3 regions of the Streptomyces sp. BJ20 genome follow, and region 3 is predicted to be linked to each of the others. Evidence: riboswitches for the same ligand, from Rfam matches in the RefSeq annotation. Region 3 holds a riboswitch; each other region holds the start of a gene.
What was found. A riboswitch is a leader RNA that binds a small molecule or an ion and turns the genes downstream of it on or off. The one in region 3 is predicted to bind thiamine pyrophosphate.
Positions count from the first base shown of each region.

Region 1 (9,577 bases), 1.7 Mb from region 3:
CGGGAGCGGCGGCTCGCGCCGCTCCCGGGCGGGGTGTTCCCTGCGGGTGCGTGAGGGTGGGCGCGCGGTTCCCCGCGCCCCTGGGGACGTCTGCCTCCTGCGGGTGCGTGGGGGGTGAGCGCGCAGTCCCCCGCGCCCCTGGGGACGTCCGTCGCCCGCGGGTGCGTGGGGGTTGAGCGCGCAGTTCCCCGCGCCCCTGAGGGTGTCACCCGGGAGCCGGTCGGACCCTGCGGGCGGGCCCGGGCCGCGCGCCGTCCGTCGCCTGCGGGGCCGTCAGGGTGAGCGCGCAGTCCCCCGCGCCCCTGGGGACGTCCGTCGCCTGCGGGTGCGTGGGGGTTGAGCGCGCAGTTCCTCGCGCCCCTGAGGGTGTCACCCGGGCGCCGGTCGGACCGTGCGGGCGGGCCCGGGCCGCGCGCCGTCCGTCGCCTGCGGGTCCGTGGGGGCTGGGCGCGCGGTTGACCGCGTCCCTCAGGGAAGGGCCACCGCGTCCCTGAGGGGTTACGGGTCGTCGGTCAGACCGCGAGGGCCTGGGCCCTGCGCTTCACCTCCGTGCCGCGGTTCTCCGCGAGGGCCTGCGCGGGGGTGCCCGGCAGGCTGGGGTCGGGGGTGAAGAGCCACTCCAGCATTTCCTCGACCGTGAAGCCGTCGTCCCGCAGGAGCGTCAGGGTCCCGGTCAGGCCCTTGACGACCTTGTCCCCGTCGATGAAGGCGGCGGGGACGTGCAGCGCGCGGTTCTCACCGCGGCGCACGGCGATGAGCTGGCCCTCCTTGACCAGCTGCCGGACGCGCGTCACCTCGACGCCGAGCTTCTCGGCGATGTCGGGGAGGGTGAGCCAGGCGGGGACGAGAGCATCGATCTTTGCGTCAATCTCGGTCACGGGACAAGCCTGCCACCTGCCACCGACAGTCGGAAGTCAGCCCCGTCCCAGCGCGCGGGCGAGTCGGTCAGACCGTCGCCGACTTCAGCGGCCGCGCCGGGTCCGCCACCCGCTCCGGATCCAGTGCGACGCCCGACTCGATCAGCCGCCGCCCCTGCGCCAGGTCCCGGGGCCGCCCCACCGCGAGCAGCGCGGCCAGCCGGTCCCCGCGCAGCCAGCACACGCTCCACGCCGGGTCGGCCGGGTCGCCGCGCCACACCGTGCGGTCGGCGTCCGCGTGGTGACCGGCGTACTGCACGAACCGCCCGAACTGCTCGGACCAGAAGTACGGCACCGGGTCGTACACCTCGCGGCCCTGGGCCCCGCCGACGATGTTCGCGGCGACCGTACGCGGCCCCTGGAGGGCGTTGTCCCAGTGATGGACGAGGAGGCGCTCGCCGTAGCGGGCGGACGGGAAGGACGCGCAGTCGCCGACGGCGTACACGTCGGGCAGGGAGGTCGCCAGGTGCGCGTCGGCGACGACCTCGCCGTGCGCGCCGAGGGCGATCCCGGACCCGGCCAGCCAGGCGGTGGCGGGACGGGCGCCGATGCCGACGACGACCGCGCCGGCGGGCAGCCTGGTGCCGTCGTCGAGGAGCACGGCGCCGGGCTCGACGCGCGCCACGCGCGCGTGGGTGCGCAGCGTGACGCCGGCCTCCGCGTACCAGGCGGTCATCGGCTCGGCCACCTCCGCGGGCAGCACGCCCGCCAGCGGCCGTTCCTCGGCCTCCACGACGGTGACCGCGCAGCCCGCCTCCCGGGCGGCCGTGGCGAACTCCGCGCCGATCCAGCCGGCGCCGACGACCACGATGTCGTGCCGGGCGGCGAGCACCGGCCGCAGCCGTTCGGCGTCGTCCAGGGTGCGCAGCAGGTGCACGCCGGGCACGCCCTCCGCGCCGGGCAGCCGCAGCGGTTCCGCGCCGGTGGCGATCACCAGCACGTCGTACGGGACGGGTCCGGCCTCGGTGTCCAGTGCGTGGTCGCCGGGGCGCAGGCCGGTCACCTCGCAGCCCAGCCGCAGCTCGACCCCGAGCTCCTCGAAGTCCACGTCGAAGGCGGAGCTCTCGGCGGTGCCCAGCAGCACCGCCTTGGACAACGGCGGCCGGTCGTACGGCTGGTGGGGCTCCGCGCCGATCAGCGTCACTTCGCCGGCGAAGCCCCGCTCCCGCAGCGCCGCCGCGGTCTGCACGCCCGCCATGCCCGCGCCCGCCACCACGACCCGGCGCGGCGCGGCCCCTCCCGGTTCCTGCGTCTGCTCGCTCACCCGCTCACCATAGACACCCGTGCCCGCCACGCCGGACCGCTGCCGCGCGGGGTCCCTTACGGGTGCGGCTCGGCGCGGGCTAGGGTGGCTCGCGTACACGCACTCGCGGGAGCCCGGACGCACCGGGCTGAGAGGGAGGCTGGCGGCCTCCGACCGTACGAACCTGATCCGGGTCATGCCGGCGAAGGGAGGAGACGCCCATGTCGCCCACGCGTACCGCAGACGTCCTCGTCGTCGGGGGCGGGATCATCGGTCTGGTGACGGCCTGGCGGGCCGCGCAGGCCGGTCTCGCGACGACGGTCGTGGACCCCGATCCGGGAGGGGGCGCCGCCCGGGTGGCGGCCGGGATGCTGGCCGCCGTCACCGAGCTGCACCACGGCGAGCAGATGCTGCTCGGCCTCAACCTGGCCTCGGCGCGCCGCTACCCCGAATTCGCGGCCGAGCTGTCCGACTGCACCGGCCAGGACCTCGGCTACCGCCGCTGCGGCACCCTCGCCGTGGCGCTGGACGCCGACGACCGCGCTCATCTGCGCGAACTGCACGCCCTGCACGAGCGTTCCGGACTGGACTCGCAGTGGCTGACCGGGCGGGAGTGCCGGCGCCTGGAGCCGATGCTCGCGCCAAGTGTGCGCGGCGGGCTGCGGGTGGACGGCGACCACCAGATCGACCCGCGCCGGCTGGCGTCCGCGCTGCTCACCGCCTGCGAGCGGGCCGGCGTCACGCTCCACCGCGCCTGGGCGGAGCGGCTCGTCGTCACCGGCGACCGTGCGACCGGCGTGGTCACGGCGGACGGCGGAGAGCTGGGCGCGGGCCAGGTGGTGCTGGCGGGCGGCAGCTGGAGCGGGCGGCTGGCGGGCGTCCCCGCGGAGGTGCTGCCTCCGGTGCGTCCGGTGAAGGGGCAGGTGCTGCGGCTGACCATGCCGGACCGTCCCGGGCCGTTCCTGAGCCGCACGGTGCGGGCGGTGGTGCGCGGCAGCCACGTCTACCTGGTGCCGCGCGAGAGCGGCGAGCTGGTGATCGGCGCGACCAGCGAGGAGATGGGCTGGGACACCACGGTCACCGCGGGCGGTGTCTACGAGCTGCTGCGCGACGCCCACGAACTGGTGCCCGGCCTCACCGAGCTGCCACTCAACGAGACGCTCGCGGGACTGCGCCCCAGCTCACCCGACAACGCGCCGCTGCTCGGCCCGACCCGCCTCGACGGGCTGCTGCTGGCCACCGGGCACCACCGCAACGGCGTGCTGCTGACGCCCGTCACCGGCGACGCCATGGCGCGGGTGCTGACCGGCGGCGAGCTGCCCGACGAGGCCCTCCCGTTCACCCCGCGGCGCTTCGGCGCCCCCGTCCTCGCGGAGCAGTCCGTATGAACGCCCCGGTCACCACGGTCACCGTCACCGTCAACGGCGAGCCCCGGGAGGTGCCGCCCGGCACGGCCCTCGACCTCGTCGTGAGGTCGCTCACCACGGCCCCCTCAGGGGTGGCCGCCGCCCTCAACGAAACCGTCGTCCCGCGCGCGCAGTGGCCCGCCACCCCCCTGTCCGAAGGGGACCGGGTGGAGGTCCTCACCGCCGTCCAAGGAGGCTGACCATGGCCGACGATCCCCTCGTCCTCGGCGGCCGGACCTTCACGTCCCGGCTGATCATGGGCACCGGCGGGGCGCCGAGCCTCGACGTGCTGGAGCGGGCGCTGGTGGCGTCCGGCACGGAGCTGACGACCGTCGCGATGCGGCGGGTGGACCCCACGGTGCAGGGGTCGGTGCTGTCGGTGCTGCGGAAGCTGGGCGTGGAGGTGCTGCCGAACACGGCCGGCTGCTTCACCGCCGGGGAGGCCGTGCTCACCGCGCGGCTGGCCCGGGAGGCGCTGGGCACGGACCTGGTGAAGGTGGAGGTCGTGGCGGACGAGCGCACGCTGCTGCCGGACCCGGTGGAGCTGCTGGACGCGGCGGAGACGCTGGTCGACGACGGGTTCACGGTGCTGCCGTACACCAACGACGACCCGGTGCTGGCGCGGAAGCTCGAGGACGTGGGCTGCGCGGCGGTGATGCCGCTGGGCTCGCCGATCGGCTCCGGCCTCGGCATCCGCAACCCGCACAACTTCGAGCTGATCGTGGAGCGCGCGGGCGTGCCGGTGATCCTGGACGCCGGGGCCGGCACGGCGTCGGACGCGGCGCTGGCGATGGAGCTGGGCTGCGCGGGCGTGATGCTGGCGTCCGCCGTGACCCGCGCCCAGGAGCCGGTGCTGATGGCGTCCGCGATGCGGAGCGCGGTGGAGGCGGGGCGGCTCGCGCGGCGGGCCGGACGCATCCCCCGGCGCCACTTCGCTCTGGCGTCCTCGCCGGTCGGGGGCCGGGCGGAGCTGGACCCGGAACGGCCCGCGTTCTGACGACGGACGGCAGCGTTCCGGTCCGTCCGGGGAACCGGCCTCGGGGCCTGTGCCCCGGATGCGATTCGGACGCGGCCGGGTAACACAGGTCACAGGTCCGCTCCAACGGCGGTTGAACGGGCCGGGGCTGTCCTCGCGGACTCGTAGACTCGCTGCGTGGACACGACCCTTCAGGACCCGCTGGTCGGGCAGGTGCTCGACGGCCGCTACCGCGTCGAGGCGCGGATCGCCGTCGGCGGGATGGCCACGGTCTACCGGGCCCTGGACACCCGCCTCGACCGCATCCTCGCGCTCAAGGTGATGCACCCCTCCCTGGCCTCCGACGCCGGCTTCGTGGAGCGCTTCATCCGCGAGGCCAAGTCCGTCGCCCGGCTGGCCCATCCCAACGTCGTCCAGGTCTTCGACCAGGGCACCGACGGAGGGTACGTCTACCTCGCGATGGAGTACATCCCGGGCTGCACCCTGCGGGACGTGCTGCGGGAGCGCGGGGCGCTGCAGGCGCGGGCCGCGCTGGACATCCTGGAGCCGGTGCTGGCCGCGCTTGGCGCCGCCCACCGCGCGGGGTTCGTGCACCGCGACATGAAGCCGGAGAACGTGCTGATCGGGGACGACGGTCGGGTCAAGGTCGCCGACTTCGGCCTGGTCCGCTCGGTGGACACGGTCACCCACAGCACGGGCACGGTGCTTGGCACCGTGTCGTACCTGGCCCCGGAGCAGATAGAGCACGGCACCGCCGACCCCCGCGTCGACGTGTACGCCTGCGGCATCCTGCTCTACGAGATGCTGACCGGCGAGAAGCCGCACGACGGCGACTCCCCCGCGATCGTCCTCTACAAGCATCTGCACGACGACGTGCCGCCGCCCTCCGCGGTGGTGCCCGGTCTGGCGCCGGTGCTGGACTCGCTGGTCGGGGCGGCGACCGCGCGCGACGCCGAGGTCCGCCCGGCCGACGCGGTGGCGCTGTTCGCCCTGACCCGCGAGACGCGCGGCCGGCTCACCGACGAGCAGCTCGACGCGATGCCCCCGCAGGCGCTGTCCGCGGAGCACGACAACGCCGACGACCGCACCAGCGTCATCCCGCGCTCCCTCACCGTGCCGCGCCCCCTCCCGGTGAACGAGGACGACGACGGCGCGGACCGCGTCCACCGCACCAGCCGCCTGCAGTCCCCTCCCCCGCTGCCGCCCCGGCGCCGCACGGCGCTGCACCGCGGCCCGGCGGCGATCGTCGTGGCCGTGCTGCTGGTGCTCGGCCTGGGCGCCGGCGTCTGGTACATCAACTCCGGGCAGTTCACGAAGATCCCGCCGGTGCTGTCGAAGACCGAGCAGGAGGCCCGCGACCGGCTCGCCGAGGCCGGACTGGACGTCGGCGAGGTCAAGGAGGCGTACAGCGACACCGTCGAGCGCGGCAAGGTGATCAGCACCGACCCGGCGGCGGGCGCCCGCGTCCGCGGCAGCGCCTCGGTGTCCCTGACCGTGTCCAAGGGCCCGGAGACCGTGCGGGTGCCCGACCTGGACGGCTACCGCCTGGACAAGGCCAGGTCGCTGCTGGAGGACGAAGGCCTGGAGCCGGGCATGGTGACCCGCGAGCTCAGCGACTCCGTGCCGAGGGACGCGGTGATCTCCACCGAGCCGGGCAAGGGCACCGAGGTCCGGGCGGGCACCGCGGTGAAGCTGACGGTGAGCAAGGGCAGCCCCGTGGACGTGCCCGACCTCACGGGCGACGACCCGGAGGACGCGCGCGCCGAGCTGGAGGAGGCCGGGCTCAAGGTGGAGATCGCCGACGGGCGGATCCACTCCGAGCACGACGCGGGCAAGGTCGCCCGGCAGACCCCGGGCGCCGGCGGTGAGGCCGCCGAGGGCGACACGGTCACCCTCACGCTGTCCAAGGGCCCGGAGATGGTCGAGGTGCCGGACGTCGTCGGCGACAGCGTGGACGAGGCCCGGGACAAGCTGGAGGGCGCCGGGTTCGGGGTGAAGGAGGACCGCGGTCTGCTGGGCCTGTTCGGCGACACCGTCAAGGACCAGTCGGTGGACGGCGGCGAGACCGCTCCCAAGGGCTCGACGATCACCCTGAGGATCAGGTGACGGAGGGGGCCGTCCGGGTGGCGCGCGCGTCCGTGACACCCTTGACGGGTGAAGAGTCACCCGTCCGGCCCCGCCCGCAACCCGATCGGCAGTCACGTCCCCGTGGCCGGCGGTCTGCACTCCGTCGGTCTGTCCTACGCCCGTGACCTGGGGGCGGAGACCGTGCAGGTCTTCGTCGCCAACCCGCGCGGATGGGCCACCCCCGCAGGCAACCCGCTCCAGGACGAGGCGTTCCGCGCGGCCTGCGCCGAGGCGTCGATCCCGGCGTACGTGCACGCCCCGTACCTGATCAACTTCGGGTCCCACACCCCGGCGACCGTGGAGCGGTCGGTGGAGTCCCTGCGGCACTCGCTGCGCCGCGGCCGGGAGATCGGCGCGCTGGGTGTGGTGGTGCACACCGGCAGCGCGACCGGCGGACGCGAGCGCGCGGTGGCGCTGGGGCAGGTGCGGGAGCACGTGCTGCCGTTGCTGGACGAGCTGACCCGTGACGACGACCCGTACCTGCTGCTGGAGCCGACCGCGGGCCAGGGCGCCTCGCTGTGCTCCCTGGTCGAGGACCTGGGCCCGTACTTCGAGCAGCTGGACGCCCATCCGAAGCTCGGCGTCTGCCTGGACACCTGCCATGTCTTCGCGGCCGGGCACGACCTGGCCGGGCCCGGCGGCGCGCACCGCGCCCTGGACGAGCTGGCCGCGACCGTCGGCGCGGGACGGCTGAAGCTGATCCACGCCAACGACTCCAAGGACGTCGTCGGCGCGCACAAGGACCGGCACGCCAACATCGGAGCGGGACACATCGGCGAGGACCCGTTCCGGGACCTGATGACGCACCCGGAGACCGCGGGCGTACCGCTGGTGATCGAGACGCCCGGCGGCAAGGAGGGGCACGCGGCGGACGTGGAGCGGCTGAAGAAGCTCCGCGACGGCTGAGAGCCGGCGGGGCGGGTCAGAGCTCGGGGCCGTCCCCGGGCTCCTCCTGGTAGGAGTAGCGCTGCTCCCTCCAGGGGTCGCCGACGTTGTGGTAGCCGCGCTCCTCCCAGAAGCCGCGGCGGTCGGCGGTCATGTACTCCACCCCGCGGACCCACTTGGGGCCCTTCCACGCGTACAGGTGCGGCACGATCAGGCGCAGCGGGAAGCCGTGCTCGGCGGTGAGCAGCTCACCGTCCTTGTGGGTGGCGAAGAGGGTGCGGTCGGACGTGAAGTCCTCGAGCCGCAGGTTGGAGCTGAAACCGTACTCCGCCCACACCATCACATGGGTGACGTCGGGTGCGGGCGGGGCGATCTCCACGACCGTGCGCGCCGGGATCCCGCCCCACTCGGCGCCGATCATGCTGAACTTGGTCACGCAGTGCAGGTCGGCCTCGACGGTGGTGTACGGCAGCGCCGTGAACTCCTCGTGGGTCCAGCAGTGCTTCCCGCCGTCGGCGGTGGCGCCGAAGACCCGGAACTCCCAGCGCTCCGGGCGGAACTTGGGGACGGGCCCGTAGTGGGTGACCGGCCAGCCCTTCTGGAGCCGCTGTCCCGGCGGGAGCTGGAGATCCGTCGCTCCTCGTGTCGCGCGCTCCCCCGATTCGCGTTCCGCCGGCTGACCCATGTCCCCATCCTGACAGACCGGTGGCCATGCCCCTGAATCGGGCCTCACACATTCGGTCATTCAGGGTCATAACAGACCAAGTATGGGATTACTTACTAAGTCAAGACTTACTGGACGATCTTTCGCGCCGGTGCAATCATGCGCCCCGACCCGCACATTTCCCCCACGCGGAAGGAGCCCGTGCCATGCAGGGCGATCCCGAGGTCATCGAGTTCCTCAACGAGCAGCTGACCGCCGAGCTGACGGCGATCAACCAGTACTTCCTGCACTCCAAGCTCCAGGACCACAAGGGCTGGTACAAGCTCGCCAAGTACACCCGCGACGAGTCCTTCGACGAGATGCGTCACGCCGAGCTGCTCACCGACCGGATCCTGCTGCTGGACGGCCTGCCGAACTACCAGCGGCTGTTCCACGTGCGCGTCGGGCAGACCGTCACCGAGATGTTCCAGGCCGACCGCGAGATCGAACTCGAGGCGATCGACCGGCTCCGCCGCGGCGTCGAGGTCATGCGCAACAAGAACGACATCACCTCGGCCAACATCTTCGAGGCCATCCTGGCCGACGAGGAGCACCACATCGACTACCTGGACACCCAGCTCGAGCTGATCGACAAACTGGGCGAGGCGCTCTACCTGTCGACAGTCGTCGAGCAGACCCAGCCGGACCCCTCGGGCCCCGGGACGCACGGGTTCAAGACGCCCTGACGGCCTCCCGGAACAGCACACCTAGGCGGCTTCCGGGACCTCCGCCGCGACCTCTGCCACGAGCGGCTGCCCGCCCTGGTCGACGAGCTGCCGCCGGGGGCAGGCGCCACGACCGAGCAGCGCCTGGATGCGCCGGACGCAGCCGCCGCAGTCCGTGCCGGCCTTGCAGGCGGAGGCGATCTGCCGGGGCGTGCAGGCACCGGCTTCCGCGTGGCTCCTCACCTGTTCCTCGGTCACGCCGAAGCAGCTGCAGACGAACACGCGGGTCACCTCCCGACGAAGACTGGGGTCGTGCCGTACCGACCCTCCGCCGGTGAGGCAAACCTAACCTTACCTGCGCCCCGCGTGGGCGGAAAAGGGGGGTGGGGCGTGATCCCGTGTGAGACACGCCCCACCCCCGACTGCTGTCAGCCGGCCCGGCCGGTCACTGGTCCCGGTACATCTCCGCGACCAGGAACGCCAGGTCGAGCGACTGGCTGCGGTTCAGCCGCGGGTCGCACGCCGTCTCGTAGCGCTGGTGCAGATCGTCGACGAAAATCTCGTCGCCGCCGCCCACGCACTCGGTGACGTCGTCACCCGTGAGCTCCACGTGGATGCCGCCCGGGTGGGTGCCCAGCTCCTTGTGGACCTCGAA
Region 1 is NZ_CP094918.1:5,646,077-5,655,653, forward strand. It holds gene MTR79_RS25525 (Rv2175c family DNA-binding protein) at 513-878, opposite strand; gene MTR79_RS25530 (FAD-dependent oxidoreductase) at 946-2,181, opposite strand; TPP riboswitch at 2,277-2,387, shown strand; gene thiO (glycine oxidase ThiO) at 2,382-3,548, shown strand; gene thiS (sulfur carrier protein ThiS) at 3,545-3,766, shown strand; gene MTR79_RS25545 (thiazole synthase) at 3,769-4,563, shown strand; gene pknB (Stk1 family PASTA domain-containing Ser/Thr kinase) at 4,720-6,648, shown strand; gene MTR79_RS25555 (deoxyribonuclease IV) at 6,697-7,575, shown strand; gene MTR79_RS25560 (sulfite oxidase-like oxidoreductase) at 7,592-8,239, opposite strand; gene bfr (bacterioferritin) at 8,425-8,943, shown strand; gene MTR79_RS25570 ((2Fe-2S)-binding protein) at 8,965-9,204, opposite strand; gene MTR79_RS25575 (3-deoxy-7-phosphoheptulonate synthase class II) at 9,368-9,577, opposite strand, start outside.
Region 1: linked by a shared signal. The riboswitch ahead of thiO (glycine oxidase ThiO) and the one ahead of thiC (phosphomethylpyrimidine synthase ThiC) in region 3 are both predicted to bind thiamine pyrophosphate.

Region 2 (9,577 bases), 5.8 Mb from region 3:
GGAGTTCCTGGCCGCCGGGCGTCCCCTGCCGCTGCCGGCCGCTCTGACACTGCTGGCCCTGGTGCCGCTGAGCGCGTCGGCCGCGGCGGCGATGACGCTGCGGCCGCGCGAGCCTGTTTCGGGCGCGGGCCGGGCGGCACGGGCGTACGGCCGGTTCGGCGCCTATCGGCGCACCCCGGTGCGGGAGTCCTTCGGCGCGTACGGGCGGTTCGGCCGGCAGCTCGGGGCCGCCGCGCGCGGGCGGCGCACGGACACGGAGGCGCCCGCGCGGGAACAGGACGGAGCACCGGCCGACGCGGCCGAGGTCACCGGCGCGGAGGCCGCCGACGGCTCCCCCGCCGTCGTCCCGCCCCCGGTACCGACCGCCGCCCCGTCGGGGCTGCCCTGGGGGATCGCGGTGCTCGCGGTGGGGCTGGCGGTGGAGGCGCTGACGAGCCGTACCGGCTCCGAGGGCGGTCCGGCGGCGTTCCTCGGGCTGGCCCTCACCTCTCTCGGACTGGCCCTGGTCGGCCCCGGGCTCACCCATCTGTGCGGCCGGCTGCTCCAGGCGGTGCGGCCGGGTGCGCTGCGGCTGCTGGCCGGGCGGGTGCTGATGACGGAGGCGGCGCGCATCGGACGCCCGCTGGGCGTGGTCTGCGCCGTGGTGTCGGCCGCGTACGCGATGGCGTCGCTGCACGACCGGGACGACCCGTCGGCCGGTCCGCTCGTGGTGCTCGGGGTGCTGCTGGTGGCCGGCTGCACGGTGGCGACGCTGCTCACCGCGGCCGTCGAGGCGAAGCAGGCGCACGCGGACACCACGGCCTCGCTGCGGCGGCTGGGGGCGCCCGCGGGGACACTGCGCCGGGCCGCCGCCCTGCGCGCGGCCGCGCTGCTCGCCCTGTTCGGGCCGCTCACCGTGGCGGTGGCCGAGCTGTCGGCGTGGCCGCTGGGCGGCTGAGCCGAGACGGCCGAAAAAACCTTCCCCCTGGGCGATGAGTTCCGCTCGGCCCCGGGGTCTACCCCCTCGAACGGCAACACTTACAGGGAGAGGCCCCGTCATGTACCAGCAGATGATCTTCGTGAACCTGCCCGTCGAGAACATCGACGCGTCGCGGACGTTCTACACGGCGCTCGGCTACTCCATCAACGAGCAGTTCAGCGACGAGTCCACGGCGTCCGTCGTGATCAGCGACACGATCATCGCGATGCTGCTGACGAAGGAGAAGTACGCGCAGTTCACGAAGAAGGAGATCGCGGACGCCCGCACGAGCAGCGAGGTGCTGCTGGCGCTGAGCGCCGAGAGCCGGGAGAAGGTCGACGAGCTGGTGGAGAAGGCCCTGGCGGCGGGCGGCTCCGTGGCCGGCGACACCCAGGACCTCGGCTTTATGTACGGCCGCTCCTTCGATGACCTCGACGGCCACACCTGGGAGGTCGTCTGGATGGACCCGGCGGCCGTGGAGGGCTGAGGCCAACGTAGGGTGGCGGCAGGGTTGTCGCCCTGCCGCCGTCCCAACTGCGCCTCCGTTCACGGTCGGTGACCGTTCTCGGACGCTGCGGCCGGATCGATGCGGTCCCAAGGGCGCGTAAACGTGCGGGTGGTTAACAAATAGGCAAAGCCCGGGTCCCCGGTAGGCATATGCGTTGACACTACTTATGCGGCGCTTATAGACCTGGGAGCCTCATGGGAGTGCTGATTCTCCATCACGCCTCCCTCAACCCCCCGCATTTGCGCATCATGTAAAGGACAAACGTGGCAGTTCTGTCCGTATCACGCCGTACCGTGACCCGCTCCGTGCGCGCCCTCGGCGTCGTCTCCGCGTCCGCCGCGCTCGCGCTCGGTGCCGCCGGCAACGCCGCGGCGTGCAACATCAACGAGTTCTCGGCCGAGGCCAAGTGCGACGGTGACAAGGGCGTCATCACCGTCACCGACGTCGACCCGGCCGGCGTCCCCGCGACCGTGACCGTGTTCCTGCAGAACAACGGCGCCGACATCGAGAAGGTCGGCGAGCAGGTGGTCCGGGGTTCCAAGGAGGGCACCACCATCACCTTCGAGGAGGACTGGAAGCCCAACGCCGAGTACCGCATCCACGTCACGGCCAAGCCGTACGTGGACGAGGACATCAAGCCGAACCTGGTGACGCCGTCGACGCCGTGCAAGGAGGACGAGGAGGAGTCCCCGGCCCCCGAGCCGACGCCGTCGGAGGAGACCTCGGCCCCGGCCGAGGAGAGCGAGGAGCCGAGCCCGGCCCCGTCGGAGAGCGAGAGCGAGAGCGCCGCTCCCCCGGCGGACACGTCGGACAACGCCCCGTCCCCGGCCGGTGAGTCCAACCTCGCCGAGACCGGCGCCAACTCCAACACCGGTGTGATCGCCGGTGTCGCGGCCGCCCTGGTCGCCATCGGTGGCGGCGCCGTCTTCTTCGGCATGCGCCGCCGCGGGGCGAACAGCCAGCGCTGACGCCTCACGGAAACGCCTGCGGCCCGTCCCCGAGACCGGGGGCGGGCCGCTCGCCGTCGAGGTGGCCGTCAGCCGAACGTGGCCCGCTCCAGCCAGTGTTCGAGCACCGCGCGCTCACCGAGGACCTCGATGCGGGGGTCGTCCAGCGGGACGCGGCGGTAGAAGGCGAGCAGCACCCAGGTGAGCGGCCCGCGCAGCGCGACCGTGGCCTTCTCGTGGCCATGACTCCAGGACACCCCCTCCTCGTCCAGCCTGATCAGCCACTCCGCTGCTCCGTCGGGCGCGGTGTGGGTGGCGTGCAGATGGATCGTGCGCAGGGGTCCGCGCAGCCCGTGCACCTCGTCGTCGGGCAGTGTCCGCTGCGCCCACTCCACGATCTCCAGCCACTCGTCCACCGCGTCGGCGGCCACCTCGGGCGCGACGTCGTAGGGCAGTCCGGCGGCGAGCGTGGCGTCCGCGCGGTGCACGGTCACCTCATGGGTCATACGGCGTGCCCAGAAGCCCGCGTTCGCGACGCCCGCCCAGCTCCACACCCGGGCGTCCGGCCCGGCCTCCCTCAGCGCGCCGACGACGAGGTCGCCGCTCTCCGCCAGCCAGGCGTCCAGCGCGGCGGCGTCCCCGCGCGCCTCGGGCCCGTCGAAGCCCGGCACGTCCTCCTCGGGGGTCTCCCTCTCGGCCCCGGTCCGCACCATCAGGGCCACCCAGCGCAGGGCGCCGCCGAGATGCCGTACGAGCTGTTCCAGTGACCAGTCGGGCGTGGTCGGCACGGCGCGGGACAGGTCCGTCCCCGAGGTCACCACCGACCTCAACTCGCCGACCTGATGGGCGATCTCGTCGCAGTAGCGCTCGTGGGCCAGACGTGTCATACCGCTCACCCTAGGCAGCGACGATCAGCCCAGCACAGCGATTTCCGCGCCGTCGAACTCCACGCCGGTGACGTCCCCGACCTCCGGCGCGTCCCTGAGCGCGCAGGCCGCCTCCAGCGGGGGCGCGTCCTCCGGCTGGAGGCGCACGGCGACATGAGTGCCGCGGAAGGTGCGCGCGGTCACCGTGCAGCGCAGTCCCTCCCCGGCCGGGACCAGCCGTACCCCGGCCGGCCGGACCAGCAGCGGCCGCGTGCCCTCGGGGGCGTCCCGCGGCACCGGCACCTTGCCCCAGGGGGTGACGGCGACGCCGTCGGTGACGGTCGCCTCGACGACGTTCTCGAAGCCGAGGAAGCGGGCCACGAAGGCGTCGGCGGGCCGCTGCCACACCTCGAGCGGCGTGCCGGACTGGGCGATCAGCCCGTCGCGCATCACCACCACCCGGTCGGCGAGCGCGAACGCCTCGCCCTGGTCGTGCGTCACGGCCAGGACCGTGGTGCCCAACCGGCCGAACAGCTCACGCAGTTCGACGACGAGCCGCTCCCTGAGCGACCGGTCGAGCTGGCCGAGCGGCTCGTCGAGCATCAGCAGCCGCGGGCTGGGCGCGAGCGCGCGGGCCAGCGCCACCCGCTGCTGCTCACCCCCGGACAGGGCGGCGACGCCCCGCCCGGACGCACCGGGCAGCCCGACCAGGTCCAGCAACTCCCGCACGCGTCGAATCTGTTCGGCGCGCGGCATACCGTGCATGCGCAGGCCGAAGGCCACGTTGCCGCCCACGTCCCGCTGCGGGAAAAGCTGGTGGTCCTGGAACATCAGCCCGACGCCCCGCCGGTGCGCGGGCACACCCGCCTGGTCCCGTCCGTCGAGCAGGATCCGCCCGGCGTCCAGCGGCTGGAGTCCGGCGACCGCGCGCAGCAGTGTGGACTTGCCGCTGCCGCTGGGCCCGAGCACGCACACGATCTCGTGCTCGGCGACATCGAGGCCGACGGAGTCCAGCACGGCCCGGCCGCCGAAGCGGACGGTCGCGTCCTCGAGACGCAGCAGACTGTCCGCGGGCGGCCGGCTGCCGGCGGGCGGCGGGCTGTCGGTGGGCGGCGGGCTGTCGGTGGGCGACTGGCTGACGGCGGGCGGCAGGCTGTCCGCGGGCGGCTGGCTGCCGGCGGGCGGCCGGCTGTCGGCGGGCGACTGGCTGCCGGTCGGCGGCTGGCTGTCGGTCGGCATCTAGAACTCCCCCGTCCGGTCGGTCCGCAGCCGCTCCAGCACCAGCAGAGCCACGGCGCACACGATCATCAGAATCGTCGACAGGGCCATCGCCTGCCCGTAGTTGAGGTCCCCGGGCCGTCCCAGCAGCCGTGCCACGGCCACCGGCAGGGTGGGGTTGTCCGGCCGCGCGATGAACACCGTCGCCCCGAACTCCCCCAGCGACACCGCGAAGGCGAACCCGGCGGCGATCAGCAGCGCCCGCCGCACCAGCGGCAGGTCCACCTCCCGCCACGCCCGCCACGGCGACGCCCCCAGCACCGACGCCGCCTCCCGCAGCCGCACGTCCACCGCGCGCAGCACCGGCAGCATGGTCCGTACGACGAAGGGGACGCCGACCAGCGCCTGCGCGAGCGGCACCAGGATCCAGGAGGCGCGCAGGTCCAGCGGGGGTTCGTCGAGGGCGATGAGGAAGCCGAAGCCCACGGTCACCGCGGACACGCCGAGGGGCAGCATCAGCAGCGCGTCGAAGCCGCGCACCAGCCGTCCCGCGTCCCGCCGGGTCAGCGCGACGGCGGCGAGACCGCCGATCACCACGGCGATCACGGTGGCGGTGACGGCGTAGCGCAGGGAGTTGCCGATCGCCTCGATCGGGGCGACCAGGAAGACGCCGCCGTCCGCCTCGGTCAGCGCCCGGTAGTAGGCGAGGCCGGCACCGCCGAAGGACCGCTGCACCAGCACGGCGAGCGGCAGCAGCAGGAGGACGACGACCGTGGCGACGACTCCGCCGAGCAGCGCCCACTGCCCGGCCCCGCGCGGGCGGCGGGCGGTCACCGAGGCGTCGACCAGCCTCAGCGCGGTCTCCCGGCGCCGCACGGTCCAGGCGTGCAGGGCGAGGATCGCGCCGACGGCGACGAACTGGATCAGCGTGAGGACGGCGGCCGTGGACAGGTCGAAGAGGTCGGCGGTCTGCCGGTAGATCTCCACCTCCAGGGTGGAGAAGGCGGGTCCGCCGAGGATCTGCACCACGCCGAACGACGTGAAGGTGAAGAGGAAGACCATCAGCGCGGCGGCGGCCACGGCGGGCGCGAGCGCCGGGAGGGTCACGGTCCGCCAGGCGGTGAGGCGGGAGGCGCCGAGCATCTGCGCGGCCTCCTCCTGCCGCGGGTCGAGCTGCGCCCACAGCCCGCCCACGGTACGGACGACGACGGCGTAGTTGAAGAAGACATGGGCGAGGAGGATCGCCCAGACCGTGGTGTCCAGGCGCACGCCCCACAGCTCGTCCAGCAGCCCGCCGCGCCCGACGAGCGCCATGAACGCCGTGCCGACGACGACCGTCGGCAGCACGAAGGGCACGGTGATCACCGCGCGCAGCACCTGTCTGCCGGGGAAGTCGAAGCGGGCCAGGGCGTAGGCGCCGGGCAGGGCGATCACCAGGGTGAGGGCCGTGGAGAGGAGCGCCTGCCAGGTGGTGAACCACAGCACCTGGCGGATGTCGGACTGCGCGAGCACGTCCACGATCCGCCCGGGCTGCCAGCCGCCGTCGGCCTTCAGCCCCCGGGCGACGATCGCGGCGACCGGATAGGCGAAGAAGACGGCGAAGAACGCGGCCGGCACGGCCATGAGGCCGAGCCGGGCCGCGTTCCGGCGCCACCAGCCGGGGCGGCCCGGGCTCGCCTCGGGCGGGCTCACGTCGGGCGGGGTCACTTCAGTACGAGCGAGGTCCACGACTTGACCCACTGGTCACGGTTCTCGGCGATCTTCGCCGGGTCCATGGTCCGCGGCTCCTTCGCCTGCGGCCCGAACTTCACGAACTCCTCCGGCACCTGGGCGCCCTCACGCACCGGGTAGACGAACATGTTGAGCGGCATGTCCTCCTGGAAGGTCTCGCCGACCATGAAGTCCAGCAGCGCCTTGCCACCCTCGGGGTTCTCGGCGTTGTTCAGCAGGCCCGCGTACTCCACCTGCCGGAAGCAGGTGCCCTCGGCGACGCCGGTGGGCGCCGTGTCGGGCCGCGGGTCGGCGTAGATCACCTCGGCGGGCGGCGAGGAGGCGTACGACACGACGAGCGGGCGGTCGGCCTTGGCCTTCTTGCCGCCGGCCGAGCCGGAGAACTCCTCGTTGTACGCCTGCTCCCAGCCGTCGACGACCTTGACGCCGTTGTCCTTGAGCTTCCCCCAGTAGCTCTCCCAACCGTCGTCCCCGTACTCGGCGACGGTGCCGAGCAGGAAGCCGAGACCGGGCGAGGAGGTGGCGGCGTTCTCGACGACGAGGAGATCCTTGTAGGCGGGCTTGACGAGGTCGTCGAGGGATTCGGGCGGGGTCAGCTTCTTCTTCTCGAACCACGCCTTGTCGTAGTTGACGCAGACGTCACCGGTGTCGACGGGGGTGACCCGGTGCTCTTCCTCGTCGACCCGGTACTCGGGCAGGATCAGGTCGGAGCCCTTGGCTTCGTAGGACTGGAAGAGGCCGTTGTCGAGGGCGCGGGACAGCAGGGTGTTGTCGACGCCGAAGAAGACGTCGCCCTGGGGGTTGTCCTTGGTCAGGATCGCCTTGTTCACGGCCTGCCCGGCGTCGCCGTCCTCAAGGACCTTGAGCTTGTAACCGGACTGCTTCTCGAAGGCGGCGACGACGTCCTCGGACACGGCCCACGAGTTGTGACTGACGAGGGTCACCGTCTTGGAGCCCTCGCCGCTGCCGCCGCCGTCCCCGCCGGACGACCCGCAGGCGGACAGCGTGACGAGCCCCAGCCCGACGGCCAGGACGGTGACCTTCTTGGTGATGCCCACTTGATTCCTCCTGGAGTGACCAGGAAGAGACGCGGCCCTGCCCGGGATCCCCGGTCGGGGCCCGGGCAGGGCGCAACAGCTCGAGTGATGACCGATCTCCCTACCCAGAATGACCTGGGCCAGGTTCGGAGGGTCTGCGGCCGGTGCCGCACTCTCAGCGCTGTGGCGCTCCCCTGTCGGAATATGCAGATGTGTTGACGCCGGTCAGACTACCGCTCGGTGGCGGCGAGCTGACCACACGCCCCGTCGATCTCCTGACCACGGGTGTCCCGGATCGTCACCGGCACACCGTGCGCGGCGATCGCCTCGACGAACGCCTTCTCGTCCTCGGGCCGCGACGCGGTCCACTTGGAGCCGGGCGTCGGGTTGAGCGGGATGAGGTTGACGTGCACGGGACGCCCCTTGAGCAGCCGCCCGAGCCGGTCACCGCGCCACGCCTGGTCGTTGATGTCCCGGATCAGCGCGTACTCGATGGACAGCCGGCGCCCGGACTTCGCCGCGTACTCGAACCCGGCGTCGAGCACCTCGCGCACCTTCCACCGCGTGTTCACGGGGACGAGGGTGTCGCGGAGCTCGTCGTCGGGGGCGTGCAGCGAGATCGCCAGCCGGCATTTGAAGCCCTCGTCGGAGAACCGGTGGATGGCCGGGACGAGCCCCACCGTCGACACGGTGATCCCGCGCTGCGACAGGCCGAGGCCGTCGGGCTCGGGGTCGGTGAGGCGGCGGATGGCGCCGACGACGCGGTTGTAGTTGGCGAGGGGCTCGCCCATGCCCATGAACACGATGTTGCTGAGCCGCGCGGGCCCGCCGGGAACCTCGCCCTCGCGGAGCGCCCGCATGCCGTCGACGATCTGGTGCACGATCTCGGCGGTGGACAGGTTCCGGTCCAGCCCCGCCTGCCCGGTCGCGCAGAACGGGCAGTTCATGCCGCAGCCGGCCTGCGAGCTGATGCACATGGTGACCCGGTCCGGGTACCGCATCAGCACGGACTCGACGAGCGTCCCGTCGAACAGCTTCCACAGCGTCTTGCGGGTCGTCCCCTGGTCGGTGGACAGGTGCCGCACGACGCTCATCAGCTCGGGAAGCAGCGCTTCCTGCAGCTTGCCGCGCGAACCGGCGGGGATGTCGGTCCACTGCTCCGGATCGTGCGCGTACCGCGCGAAGTAGTGCTGCGAGAGCTGCTTGGCACGGAACGGCTTCTCACCGACCGCGACAACCGCCTCCTTGCGCTCGGCAGGCGTGAGATCGGCAAGATGCCGCGGCGGCTTCTTGACTCCGCGCGGCGCGACGAATGTAAGTTCTCCGGGCTTAGGCATGGCTGTACCAGTGTCGCAGATCCGGATGGGTGAGCTGCGGGTGTCGGCTGCCACACCTGTCGGCGTTGGTCGTCGATGGTCGCCCTTGGGTGCCCTCGGACGGCCCAGAGACGGCCCAGGGATGATCACTCGCCTGCTGCGAGCCACTCGTCGAGCCGGACCTTGACCTGGTCCGCACCCAGGAAGACCGCATTACTTAAAACGACCCCAAGCGTCGGGAAGCCAACTCCATGCGGCACGGATGTGAGCGTCACCAGCGCTATGGCGTCGTTCGCCCCCCGGCTACGCGCAGGAGAACGCTGGAGGGGTGCCGAGCCTTGACCTCGACTGCGTTCCGGGTCCTACAGACAGGGCCGCGTCGATTACAAGCAGACCCACAAGGTGGAACTTGTGGGACATGATCTCAGTCGTGACACGCTCTGATTTTTGTGTATCATGACTTCTACAGACCCACACTACTCTTCCGCAGCCCGCCCAGCAGTTCGAAGTTGGTGCGGGTACGGGAACTAAGAAGCTAAGGAGACCTCCCCTAAAGAATGAGCGGCGCTCCCTCGCCAGTGGCGGGGGAAAGACTTGCCCTCCAGTGAGAGCAAGCTGCCGGGCATTCCGGATGGACGCCGTTCCTAAGCGGAATAGCGACGGGGGATTCGCAGCCTGGTCCCGTACACATGGCTCGGCAAAGCCACGCGTACGGAACCGGCCCCCTACAAGGAGCAGCCAGCATGAGTGAGCCCACTCGCACCAAGGTCGGCCCCCGTGGCCGGGTGACGGTCCCCGTCGCCCTTCAGCGGGCCGTCGGCCTCACCGAGGGGGCCGAGGTGATTCTCCGGGCCTTGCGCCCCGGCGTCGTCATCATGGAGACCCCGCAGGCAATCAAGGATCGTATTCGCGCCGGCATCCCACCGACTGCGGAGACGGAATACTTCGACGCTGTCGGTGACATCCGCACGCTACGCGACGTCGACGCCACCCGGT
Region 2 is NZ_CP094918.1:1,589,043-1,598,619, reverse strand. It holds gene MTR79_RS07535 (hypothetical protein) at 1-937, shown strand, start outside; gene MTR79_RS07530 (VOC family protein) at 1,038-1,445, shown strand; gene MTR79_RS07525 (LAETG motif-containing sortase-dependent surface protein) at 1,760-2,434, shown strand; gene MTR79_RS07520 (maleylpyruvate isomerase family mycothiol-dependent enzyme) at 2,503-3,300, opposite strand; gene MTR79_RS07515 (ABC transporter ATP-binding protein) at 3,325-4,341, opposite strand; gene MTR79_RS07510 (iron ABC transporter permease) at 4,519-6,120, opposite strand; gene MTR79_RS07505 (thiamine ABC transporter substrate-binding protein) at 6,201-7,286, opposite strand; TPP riboswitch at 7,366-7,471, opposite strand; gene rlmN (23S rRNA (adenine(2503)-C(2))-methyltransferase RlmN) at 7,496-8,602, opposite strand; gene MTR79_RS07495 (AbrB/MazE/SpoVT family DNA-binding domain-containing protein) at 9,325-9,577, shown strand, end outside.
Region 2: linked by a shared signal. The riboswitch ahead of MTR79_RS07505 (thiamine ABC transporter substrate-binding protein) and the one ahead of thiC (phosphomethylpyrimidine synthase ThiC) in region 3 are both predicted to bind thiamine pyrophosphate.

Region 3 (9,577 bases):
CCGGCGCGACCCTCATCGGTTCGGTCCAGCGCGCCATGCGCCTGCTGGAGACCGTCGCCGCGCACGAGCACGGCGCCCCCGCCAAGCAGCTCGCCCGGGAGACCGGACTGGCGCTTCCCACGGCCTACCACCTGCTGCGCACCCTGGTGCACGAGGGCTATCTGCGGCGCGACCGCGGGCTGTTCTTCCTCGGTGACGCCGCCGAGCGGCTCAGCAGCAGCGGAGCCCAGCAGAAACGTCGCAGCACGGTGACCGACACCCTCGCCCGCTGGCGGGACGCGGTGGGCGTCCCCGTCTACTACGCGGTCTACCGCGACGGCGAGATCGGCCTGATCGGCGTCGCCGACACCCCGGCCAGCCCGGCCGTCGAGGAGTGGGCCGACTTCCGGGAGACCGCCCACGCACACGCCCTCGGCCAGTGTCTGCTCGCGCAGCTGGACGACGCGGCCCGGCGCGACCACCTCGACCGCTACCCGGTGCGCCCGGTCACCCCCTACACGGTGCGCGACGCCGCGAGCCTCCTGCGGCGCCTTGAACGCGCTCGGGAGACCGACGTGGTGATCGAGCGTCAGGAGTACGCGCTGGGGACGGTGTGCGCCGCGGTCCCTCTCAGGGTCGGCGCCGCGGCGGCCTCCGTGGCCGTCTCATTGCCCGTGCACCAGGCCGACCGTCTCCTCCCGACGATCCAGCGGCTGCAGGCCGAAATGCGCTGCCTGCTGGGCTCGCTGGCGCTGTCTATCAGTATCTGAAAACTCACTCCTTGTGATCTGCTGTGTACGTTCAGCAAGATTCCCTTTGGTGCCAGGGGCCATGTCCGGCCAGTCCGCGGCGAATGACGGGGTAGGCGATGCGCGAATCCGTACAGGCAGAGGTCATGATGAGCTTTCTCGTGTCGGAAGAGCTTTCCTTCCGCATTCCGGTGGAGCTGCGTTATGACACCTGCGATCCCTACGCGGTGCGGCTGACCTTCCATCTTCCCGGGGACGCCCCGGTGACGTGGGCGTTCGGCAGAGAGCTGCTGGTCGACGGCGTGGGCAGGCCCTGCGGCGAGGGCGATGTGCGGGTCGCGCCGGTCGACCCCGACACCCTGGGCGAGGTGCTGATCCGGCTCCAGGTCGGGAGCGACCAGGCGCTGTTCCGCTCGTCGACCGCCCCGCTCGTGGCCTTCCTCGACCGCACCGACAAGCTGGTGCCGCTAGGGCAGGAAGGGGCGCTCGCCGACTTCGACGCCCACCTCGACGACGCGCTCGACCGCATCCTCGCGGAGCAGAGCGCCGGCTGACGCGTTGAGCCGACCGGGTGGGCCGGTGGCGTAGCGCTTCGGTGAGCCCCCGGCCCCCACCTGTGGCTGGGTCAGCGTTTGCGGCGGCGACCGCGTCCGCCGCGCGCCATGGACGGCCGGGGACCCGGCGCATGGCCGACGGCCTGGTCGTGCGCCGCCGTCTGCCCGGGCACCGGGGCACGGTCCGCCGGGCGGTCCGCCGACACGACCAGCGCGGCCAGGGCCGTGGTCACCGGTACCGAGGCCACCAGGCCGATCGAGCCGATCAGCGTGCGCACGATCTCCTCCGCGACCAGTTCGCTGTTGGCGACCGTTCCCACACCGCTCTGCGCCACGGAGAACAGCAGCAGCAGCGGCAGCGCGGCGCCCGCGTAGGCGAGGACGAGGGTGTTGACCACGGACGCGATGTGGTCGCGGCCGATGCGGATGCCCGCGCGGTACAGCGCGCGGCGGCCCATCGTCGGGTTGGCCTCGTGCAGTTCCCACACGGCCGACGTCTGGGTGACCGTCACGTCGTCCAGGACGCCGAGCGAGCCGATGATGACACCCGCGAGCAACAGGCCGCTCATGTCGATGTCGGGATAGAGACCGTGGATCAGGCCGGTGTTGTCGTCGGTGTTGCCGGTAAGGGCCGACCAGTCGATGAACACCGATCCCAGGATGCCGATCAGCAGCAGCGAGACCAGGGTGCCGAGCACCGCCACCGAGGTGCGGGCCGACAGCCCGTGACAGAGGTACAGCGCGAGCAGCATGATCAGGCTCGCTCCCACGACCGCCACGACCAGCGGGTTCGAGCCCTGCAGGATCGCCGGCAGGATGAAGAAGTTGAGCACCAGGAAGCTGACCGCCAGCGCGACCAGCGCCATCACGCCCCGCAGCCGGCCCACGGCCACCACGGCGAGCGCGAAGACACCGGCCAGCAGTGCCAGCGGGAAGCGGCGGTTCACATCGGCGACCGAGTACTGGAGGTCCTCCGGCGCCGAGGGCTCGTAGGCGACGACGACCCCCTGGCCCTGGCTCAGCTGCCGCGACTGGTCCGGCTGCACGATCTCGGTGAACGTCCGGCCCTTGTCCTTGCCGGTGTCGACCCGGATCGTCGCCTTCTTGCAGGTGCCGTTCGCCTGCTGCTGGGCCGAGGACCCTTCGGCGGTGGAGGTGTCACCGGTCGGGACGCCGGCCGAAGGGTTCGCGGAGGCGCAGTCCACCGCGACCACCTCGGTGACCGTGCCCTGCTGCGTCTGCCGGTCGAAGCCGACGCCGGTGCGTTCGTGGGCGGGAGCGCCGCCCGGCCACAGCACGGCCAGGCCGACGAGGACCGCCGCGGTGAAGGGGATGAGGACCGCGGCGATGACCTTGCGGAGATGGCGGGAGACGGGGGCGGCCGGACCGTGACTGTGGCTGTGCCCGTGGCTGGGGACCGGAGCATGACCGTGGCCGCGCCCATGGTCGTGCCCCGTCGTCGTGGGCGGGGTGTCACCCGGCGTCCCTGGCGTGGCCGAGCCCCGGTGCGAACCGGTGTGTTCGTGCGATCCCGTGCGTCCCGGCCCGGGACCGTGCCCATGCCACTGCCCGGGGCCGTGCCCGGGCTGGGCGTCGGCACCGTGCGGTGGCTCGGACGGCGGGAACGGAGGCGGAGAGTTCGAGGTCACCGACCGATCATCGCAAGAAGGAAGGGGGCCCTCTGTTCAGCGCGCCAGAAATGACGCTAGCGTGGAGGCACCTTTTGTACACGCGGGAGCTCGGAGCACCGGGCTGAGAGGGCGCTGACCTCCGTCCCAGCGATGTTCCACGTGAAACATCACCGACAGCGGGTGATGTTTCACACGGGGCGTCGGCAGACGGAAGCCGCTGCGTCGACCGCCGAACCTGTTACCGGGTAATGCCGGCGTAGGGAGTAGGTCTCATGACCAACAAGGACACACGCACGCCTGCCTCCACGCAGAACCCGACCGAGACGTCGGAGGCCGCGGAGGCCGGGAAGTCCATCGGCTGGCACAAGGCGTACGTCGAGGGCAGCCGCCCCGGCCTGCGGGTGCCGGTCCGTCAGGTGCACCTCACCAACGGGCAGTCGGTCACTCTGTACGACACATCGGGCCCGTACACCGATCCACTCGTCGACACCGACGTCCGCCGGGGACTGGCCCCGCTGCGCGAGAACTGGATCGTCGCCCGCGGCGACACCGAGGAGTACTCGGGCCGTCCCGTCCGTCCTGAGGACGACGGGATCAAGCACACCTCGCCGCGCGGGGGACTGCGCAACCTCGACGCGGTCTTCCCCGGCCGGCCGCGACTGCCGCGCCGGGGCCGTGAGGGGAAGGCCGTCACGCAGCTCGCGTACGCGCGCCGGGGCGAGATCACGCCCGAGATGGAATTCGTGGCGATCCGGGAGAACGTCTCCCCCGAGGTGGTCCGCGAGGAGATCGCGGCGGGCCGCGCGGTGCTGCCGGCCAACGTCAACCACCCGGAGAGCGAGCCGATGATCATCGGCAAGCGGTTCCTGGTGAAGGTCAACGCCAACATCGGCAACTCGGCGGTCACGTCCTCCATCGAGGAGGAGGTGGAGAAGATGACCTGGGCGACCCGCTGGGGCGCCGACACGGTCATGGACCTCTCCACCGGCCGCAACATCCACACCACCCGCGAGTGGGTCCTGCGCAACTCCCCCGTCCCCATCGGCACCGTGCCGCTCTACCAGGCGCTGGAGAAGGTCGACGGCAAGGCCGAGGAGCTGACCTGGGAGATCTACAAGGACACGGTCATCGAGCAGGCCGAGCAGGGCGTGGACTACATGACGGTCCACGCGGGCGTCCGGCTCGCGTACGTGCCGCTCACCGCCAACCGCAAGACGGGCATCGTCTCGCGCGGCGGGTCGATCATGGCGGCGTGGTGCCTGGCGCACCACAAGGAGTCGTTCCTGTACGAGCACTTCGAGGAGCTGTGCGAGATCCTCGCCGCGTACGACGTGACGTACTCGCTCGGCGACGGTCTGCGGCCGGGGTCCATCGCGGACGCCAACGACGAGGCGCAGTTCGCGGAGCTGCGCACGCTGGGCGAACTGAACCGGATCGCCAAGCGGCACGACGTGCAGACCATGATCGAGGGCCCGGGACACGTCCCGATGCACAAGATCAAGGAGAACATCGACCTCCAGCAGGAGATCTGCGAGGAGGCGCCGTTCTACACGCTCGGCCCGCTCACGACGGACGTCGCGCCCGCGTACGACCACATCACCTCGGGCATCGGCGCAGCGATGATCGCCTGGTGGGGCACGGCCATGCTCTGCTACGTCACGCCGAAGGAGCACCTGGGGCTGCCCAACCGGGACGACGTGAAGACCGGCGTGATCACCTACAAGATCGCGGCCCATGCGGCCGACCTCGCCAAGGGGCATCCGGGCGCCCAGGAGTGGGACGACGCGCTGTCCGACGCGCGCTTCGAGTTCCGGTGGGAGGACCAGTTCAACCTGGCCCTCGACCCGGACACGGCCCGTGAGTTCCACGACGAGACCCTCCCGGCGGAGCCGGCGAAGACGGCGCACTTCTGCTCCATGTGCGGGCCGAAGTTCTGCTCGATGAAGATCTCCCAGGACATCCGCCGCGAGCACGGCGGAAGCCGCACGGAGATCGAGGAGGGCATGGCCCAGAAGTCCCGCGAGTTCGCGGAGGCGGGCAACCGCGTGTACCTGCCCATCGCGGACTGACGGAGGTGAGGCGGTGCCGGCGGCCACACGGATGTCGGCACCGCCGCCCTGCCGGCGGCTCAGAGCACGTCGGCTCTCCAGACCACCAGACCCGCCCGCTCCGCCTGGTCGAAACCCACCGCGAACGGCTTCTCAGCCTGGCCCGTCACCACGTGAATGCTGCACTGCGTGACGCTTTCGCCCGTCGGGACAGTCGCGAACATCCAGTCGGAAGGGCAGCCGGGGACCTCCGAGTCCACGAAACTGTGGCTCTTCTCCGGGATCTGCCGACCGTGCTGCGTGAGGAGGCGAATGCGACCGGACTGGTCGTTGTAGAGGTCCGACGTACCGGTGTTGGTGTAGGTGACCGAGACGTAGTACGGCACGCCGTGCCGCTCCTCCGCGGTGAGCGGGAGATCCGGGCCCTTGACGTCTGCCGTGCTGCCCCGGCGTACGGACACCAGCGTGGCCGGCAATTCGAGGATGCCGTCCGCGTCGGCGTCGTGCCGGACGGGGATGACGTCCCCTGGCTCCGCAAGCCCGGCGGACACTGTCTCCAGGCCGCCGTCGACGGGCCAGACCGCGACGGCGCCCGTCTCGTCGAGGTAGCCGCCGGCGTAGTGCATCACCGACAGCACGCCGACGCCCTCGGGCAGTGCGTAGGTCACGCAGGTCTCGTAGGAGGCGCCGGGCGCCAGTGTCTCCGGCGGGAGATTCGCGCACGGCAGATCGACGCCCCCCGGCCTCCCGCCACTGACGTGGACCTCTTGCCCGTGTTCCCAGTCGGTGCCGATGAGGAGGAGATCGCTGTCCACCATGAAGGCGTCGGGGATCGTCCTCGGGCTGGTGTTGGTGACCTCGAAGGTGAGGTAGTGGGGAACCGTCCCCTTCAGCCCCTCGTCCACACGGTCCCCGCGCATGTCCTCCTCGGTGCCCCGGACCAGGCTCCTGACCGTGATCCGGACCGCGTGCGGCCGGTCGTCGGCGTCCGTGTGGACGACGTTCCGCGCGTCGGCCTTCACCGGCAGGTCGATCCAGGAGGTCGGCCTCTCCGGAGTCCGTTCCGGCGCCCCGCCCGCGTCGCTCTCCCCTGCGCACCCGGCGAGGAGAGACAGCGCCACCACGCCGACGGCGGCCTTCCCGAGCTGGCTGGACAGGCGCATCGAGCTTCCTTGCTGTACAGGTGACCGGGAGGCGCCCGGAGGACTGACGCATCGTAGGACGCCGTGAGTGACCCGACGGCCGGGGTGGGGGGACTGCCGGTCCCGGTTGCACGACGTGCCGGGGCGGCACCCGTGGGTCACCTCGTGGAAATCGGCGGGTGTGGGCAGACTGGGGCCATGGCTGTGTGGGCGATGAGCAAGGGGTCCAACTGTTCCGTCGAGGCGCCCGTGGTGCGGGCCGAGCTCGTATGGGCGGCGGGGCCCGGGGTGCCCGACATCGACGCGTCGGCCCTGTTGCTGACGTCGGTGGGGCGGGTGCGTGACGACGGGGACTTCGTGTTCTACAACCAGCCGCGGCACGCCTCCGGGGCCGTGCGGTACCTGGGCAAGCAGCATGCCGACGGGACCGCCACCGACACCGTCGAGGTGGACCTGCGTTCGGTGGAGCCGGCCGTCGAGCGGATCGTGCTCGGGGCGTCGGCCGACGGCGGGACGTTCGGGCAGGCGCCCGGACTGGTGCTGCGGCTGCTGGACGCCGCCTCGGGCGCCCCGATCGCCCGCTTCGACATGGCGGCCGGGTCCGAGACCGCGTTCATCGGCGGCGAGCTGTACCGGAGGCAGGGCGCCTGGAGGTTCCGCGCGGTCGGCCAGGGGTACGCCTCCGGCCTCGCCGGACTCGCCACGGACTTCGGCATCACCGTCGACGACCCTGCCCAGGCGCCCCTCGTCGCCGTGCCGCTGCTCCCTCCACCGGCCGCCCCGGCGCCGCCCCCGTCCGGCGCCACCCGCCTCAGCAAGGGCGAGGAGCAGCTGCCCGTCGACATGCGCAAGCGGCTGTCGCTGCGCAAGGAGCAGGTCGCGGTCAGTCTGCGCAAGCACGGGGCCGCCGACGTCACCGCGCGCGTGATCCTCGTGCTGGACGCCTCCGGGTCGATGTCCTTCCTGTACTCCAAGGGCGTCGTCGCCGACGTCGTCGAGCGGATGGCGGCGGTCGCCGCACAGCTGGACGACGACGGGGAGATGCAGGCCTGGACGTTCGCCACCCACCCCGCCCGGCTGCCGGACCTGCGGCTCGGGGAGCTTCCCGAGTGGCTGCGGCTGCACGTCCGCGTGGGGGAGATCTCCCTGTTCCGGCGCAAGCGCAAGAGGGGCCTCGACCCGAGCCAGGCCGACATGCGCGACGTGGGCATCCAGAACGAGGAGCAGAAGGTCATCGCGGAGGTGCGCGCGTACGTACGGGAGAACCCGACGTCCGCCCCCACGCTCGTGCTGTTCTTCTCCGACGGCGGCGTCTACCGCAACGCCGAGATCGAGACGCAGCTGCGTGAGGCCGTCGAGGAGCCCGTGTTCTGGCAGTTCGTGGGACTCGGGCACGCCAACTACGGCGTGCTGGAGCGGTTCGACACGCTGCCCGGGCGGCGCGTGGACAACGTCGGCTTCTTCTCCGTCGACGACATCAGCATGGTCCCTGACGCGGAGCTGTACGACCGGCTGCTGTCGGAGTTCCCGCAGTGGATCAAGGCGGCGCGCGGGGCGGGCATCCTCTGACGCCCCGGCCCCGGGACGTACGCCGGCCGTCCGGCGTGCGCCCCGTCGCGCTGCCGTGGCGGCTACTCCGGCTGGTGTTCCGGACCGCCGAAGTCCGGGCTCGAGTAGTCCGGGCTGGAGTAGCTGGGGCGGGTGCCCCGGTGCCTCCCGTCGTCGGGGCTGGAGAAGCCCGGCCGGTCGTACCCCAGGTGCGGGATGCGGCTGGTCGGGGCGTTCGGCGCCGTGTGCTGCAGCGCCGTGGCCCCCGTCGGGTCGGCGAGCGCCTCCCGCAGGAACGGCACGATGCCCCGTTCCAGCAGCGCCTCGCGCCAGGCGTCCCTGGCCTGGGCGACCTCCTCGTCGAGTTCGCGGTACGTCCCCCCGAGCGCCGAGGGCTTGTTGCGCAGCGCGGTGAGCAGGAGGCCCGCTCCGGCGACGAGGATGGCGACCGCCGTGACCGCGCCGAACACCCAGCCGGTGGTCAGCATCGTCCCGGCGAACTCGTTCTCGGAATCGAGCGTCCGCAGCACGAAGCCGACGAGCAGGAATATCGCGGCGGCGGTCCCGGCCAGGACCGGCGCCAGGACGGCGACGACCGCCGCCACCCCCGCTCCGGCGGCCTCGGCCATCTCGCCCATCGACGCGGCGAATCCCGCCGCGCCGCCGGCGCCCGGCTCACCGGTGCCCGCGTCGCGCACGGACGGGTCGACCGTGGGCGGCCTGCGGGCCTCCTCGCGGACCTTCACGTAGTGCTGGTACTCGGTGGCCGCGGCCGCGCTGATGAGCGCGGTGGCGCTGAGCGCCATCGTGCGCAGTTGCTCCGAGTTGAGCCGCTGTCCCACCGCGGCCAGCTCCGGGTTGTGTGGTGCGGAGCGCAGCGCCTCATCGAGAATCCGCTCGTAGTCCTGGCGGTCCTCGCTCAGCAGGTGCTGCGGAACGCTGTTCATGTGCATCCCCCGATGCTCCGTAGGGCTTGGGGCTCGGCATGCTGACGAGCCGTCGGGCAGAAACGGAGGGGAGCCTGCTACGGATAAGCCGATGGTAGAGCGGTGACGGCGCGCGGTGACAGGGGGTCTGCGGAAATTGCCGTCCCCGGGATGCGGCCGAGGGGCGTCTCAACAGGGCCCGCGCACCCCTCAGTTGGTCAACGGCAACTTCCGTACCAGCAGTTTTCCTGCCATCGTCACACCGCCGTCCATCGCGATGGCGAGTCCGTCGGCGTACACGTGCGGTTCGGCCACCGTGGGGCCGCCGTCGTCCTCGCCGTCCTCGGAGCCGACCTCGCCCAGCAGATACGGGATCGGGCTGTGGCCGTGAACGACCCGGGTGCCGCCGTACGTATGGAGCAGGGAACGCACCGCGTCGGCGCCGCCCTCGTCCCGGAAGGAGAACCGCTTGGTGAACTTGCGGAACAGGTCCCAGACCTCGTCGGCGTCGTTGCGGGTGAGGGTCTCGCGGACCGTGTCGTTGACCTCTTCGATCGAACGGCCGTAGTCGAGGTAGGCGGTGGTGTCGGAGTGCAGCAGCAGATGGCCGTCGACCTCCTCGACGGCGTCGAGGCGTGCCATCCACTGCAGGTGGTGGTCCTGGAGGCGGTCCATGTCGGTCTTCTGGCCGCCGTTCAGCAGCCAGGCGGCCTGGAAGGTGGCGGTGCCCGCGCCGGAGTTGACGGGCGTGTCGCCGAACCGCTTCGCGCCGAGCAGCAGCAGCTCGTGGTTGCCCATGAGGGCCTTGCAGTACCCGCCGGCCGCGGCGGCCTCGGCGGACAGCCGCATCACCAGGTCGATGACGCCGATGCCGTCCGGACCGCGGTCGGTGAAGTCGCCGAGGAACCACAGGCGCGCGGTGCCGGCGCACCAGTTGCCCGCGGAGTCGATGAGTCCCTGCTCCTGGAGGGCGGCCACCAGCTCGTCCAGATAGCCGTGG
Region 3 is NZ_CP094918.1:7,342,615-7,352,191, reverse strand. It holds gene MTR79_RS33140 (IclR family transcriptional regulator C-terminal domain-containing protein) at 15-749, shown strand; gene MTR79_RS33135 (SsgA family sporulation/cell division regulator) at 848-1,282, shown strand; gene MTR79_RS33130 (YibE/F family protein) at 1,354-2,931, opposite strand; TPP riboswitch at 3,004-3,193, shown strand; gene thiC (phosphomethylpyrimidine synthase ThiC) at 3,186-4,982, shown strand; gene MTR79_RS33120 (hypothetical protein) at 5,042-6,124, opposite strand; gene MTR79_RS33115 (VWA domain-containing protein) at 6,302-7,672, shown strand; gene MTR79_RS33110 (hypothetical protein) at 7,735-8,604, opposite strand; gene MTR79_RS33105 (metallophosphoesterase) at 8,788-9,577, opposite strand, start outside.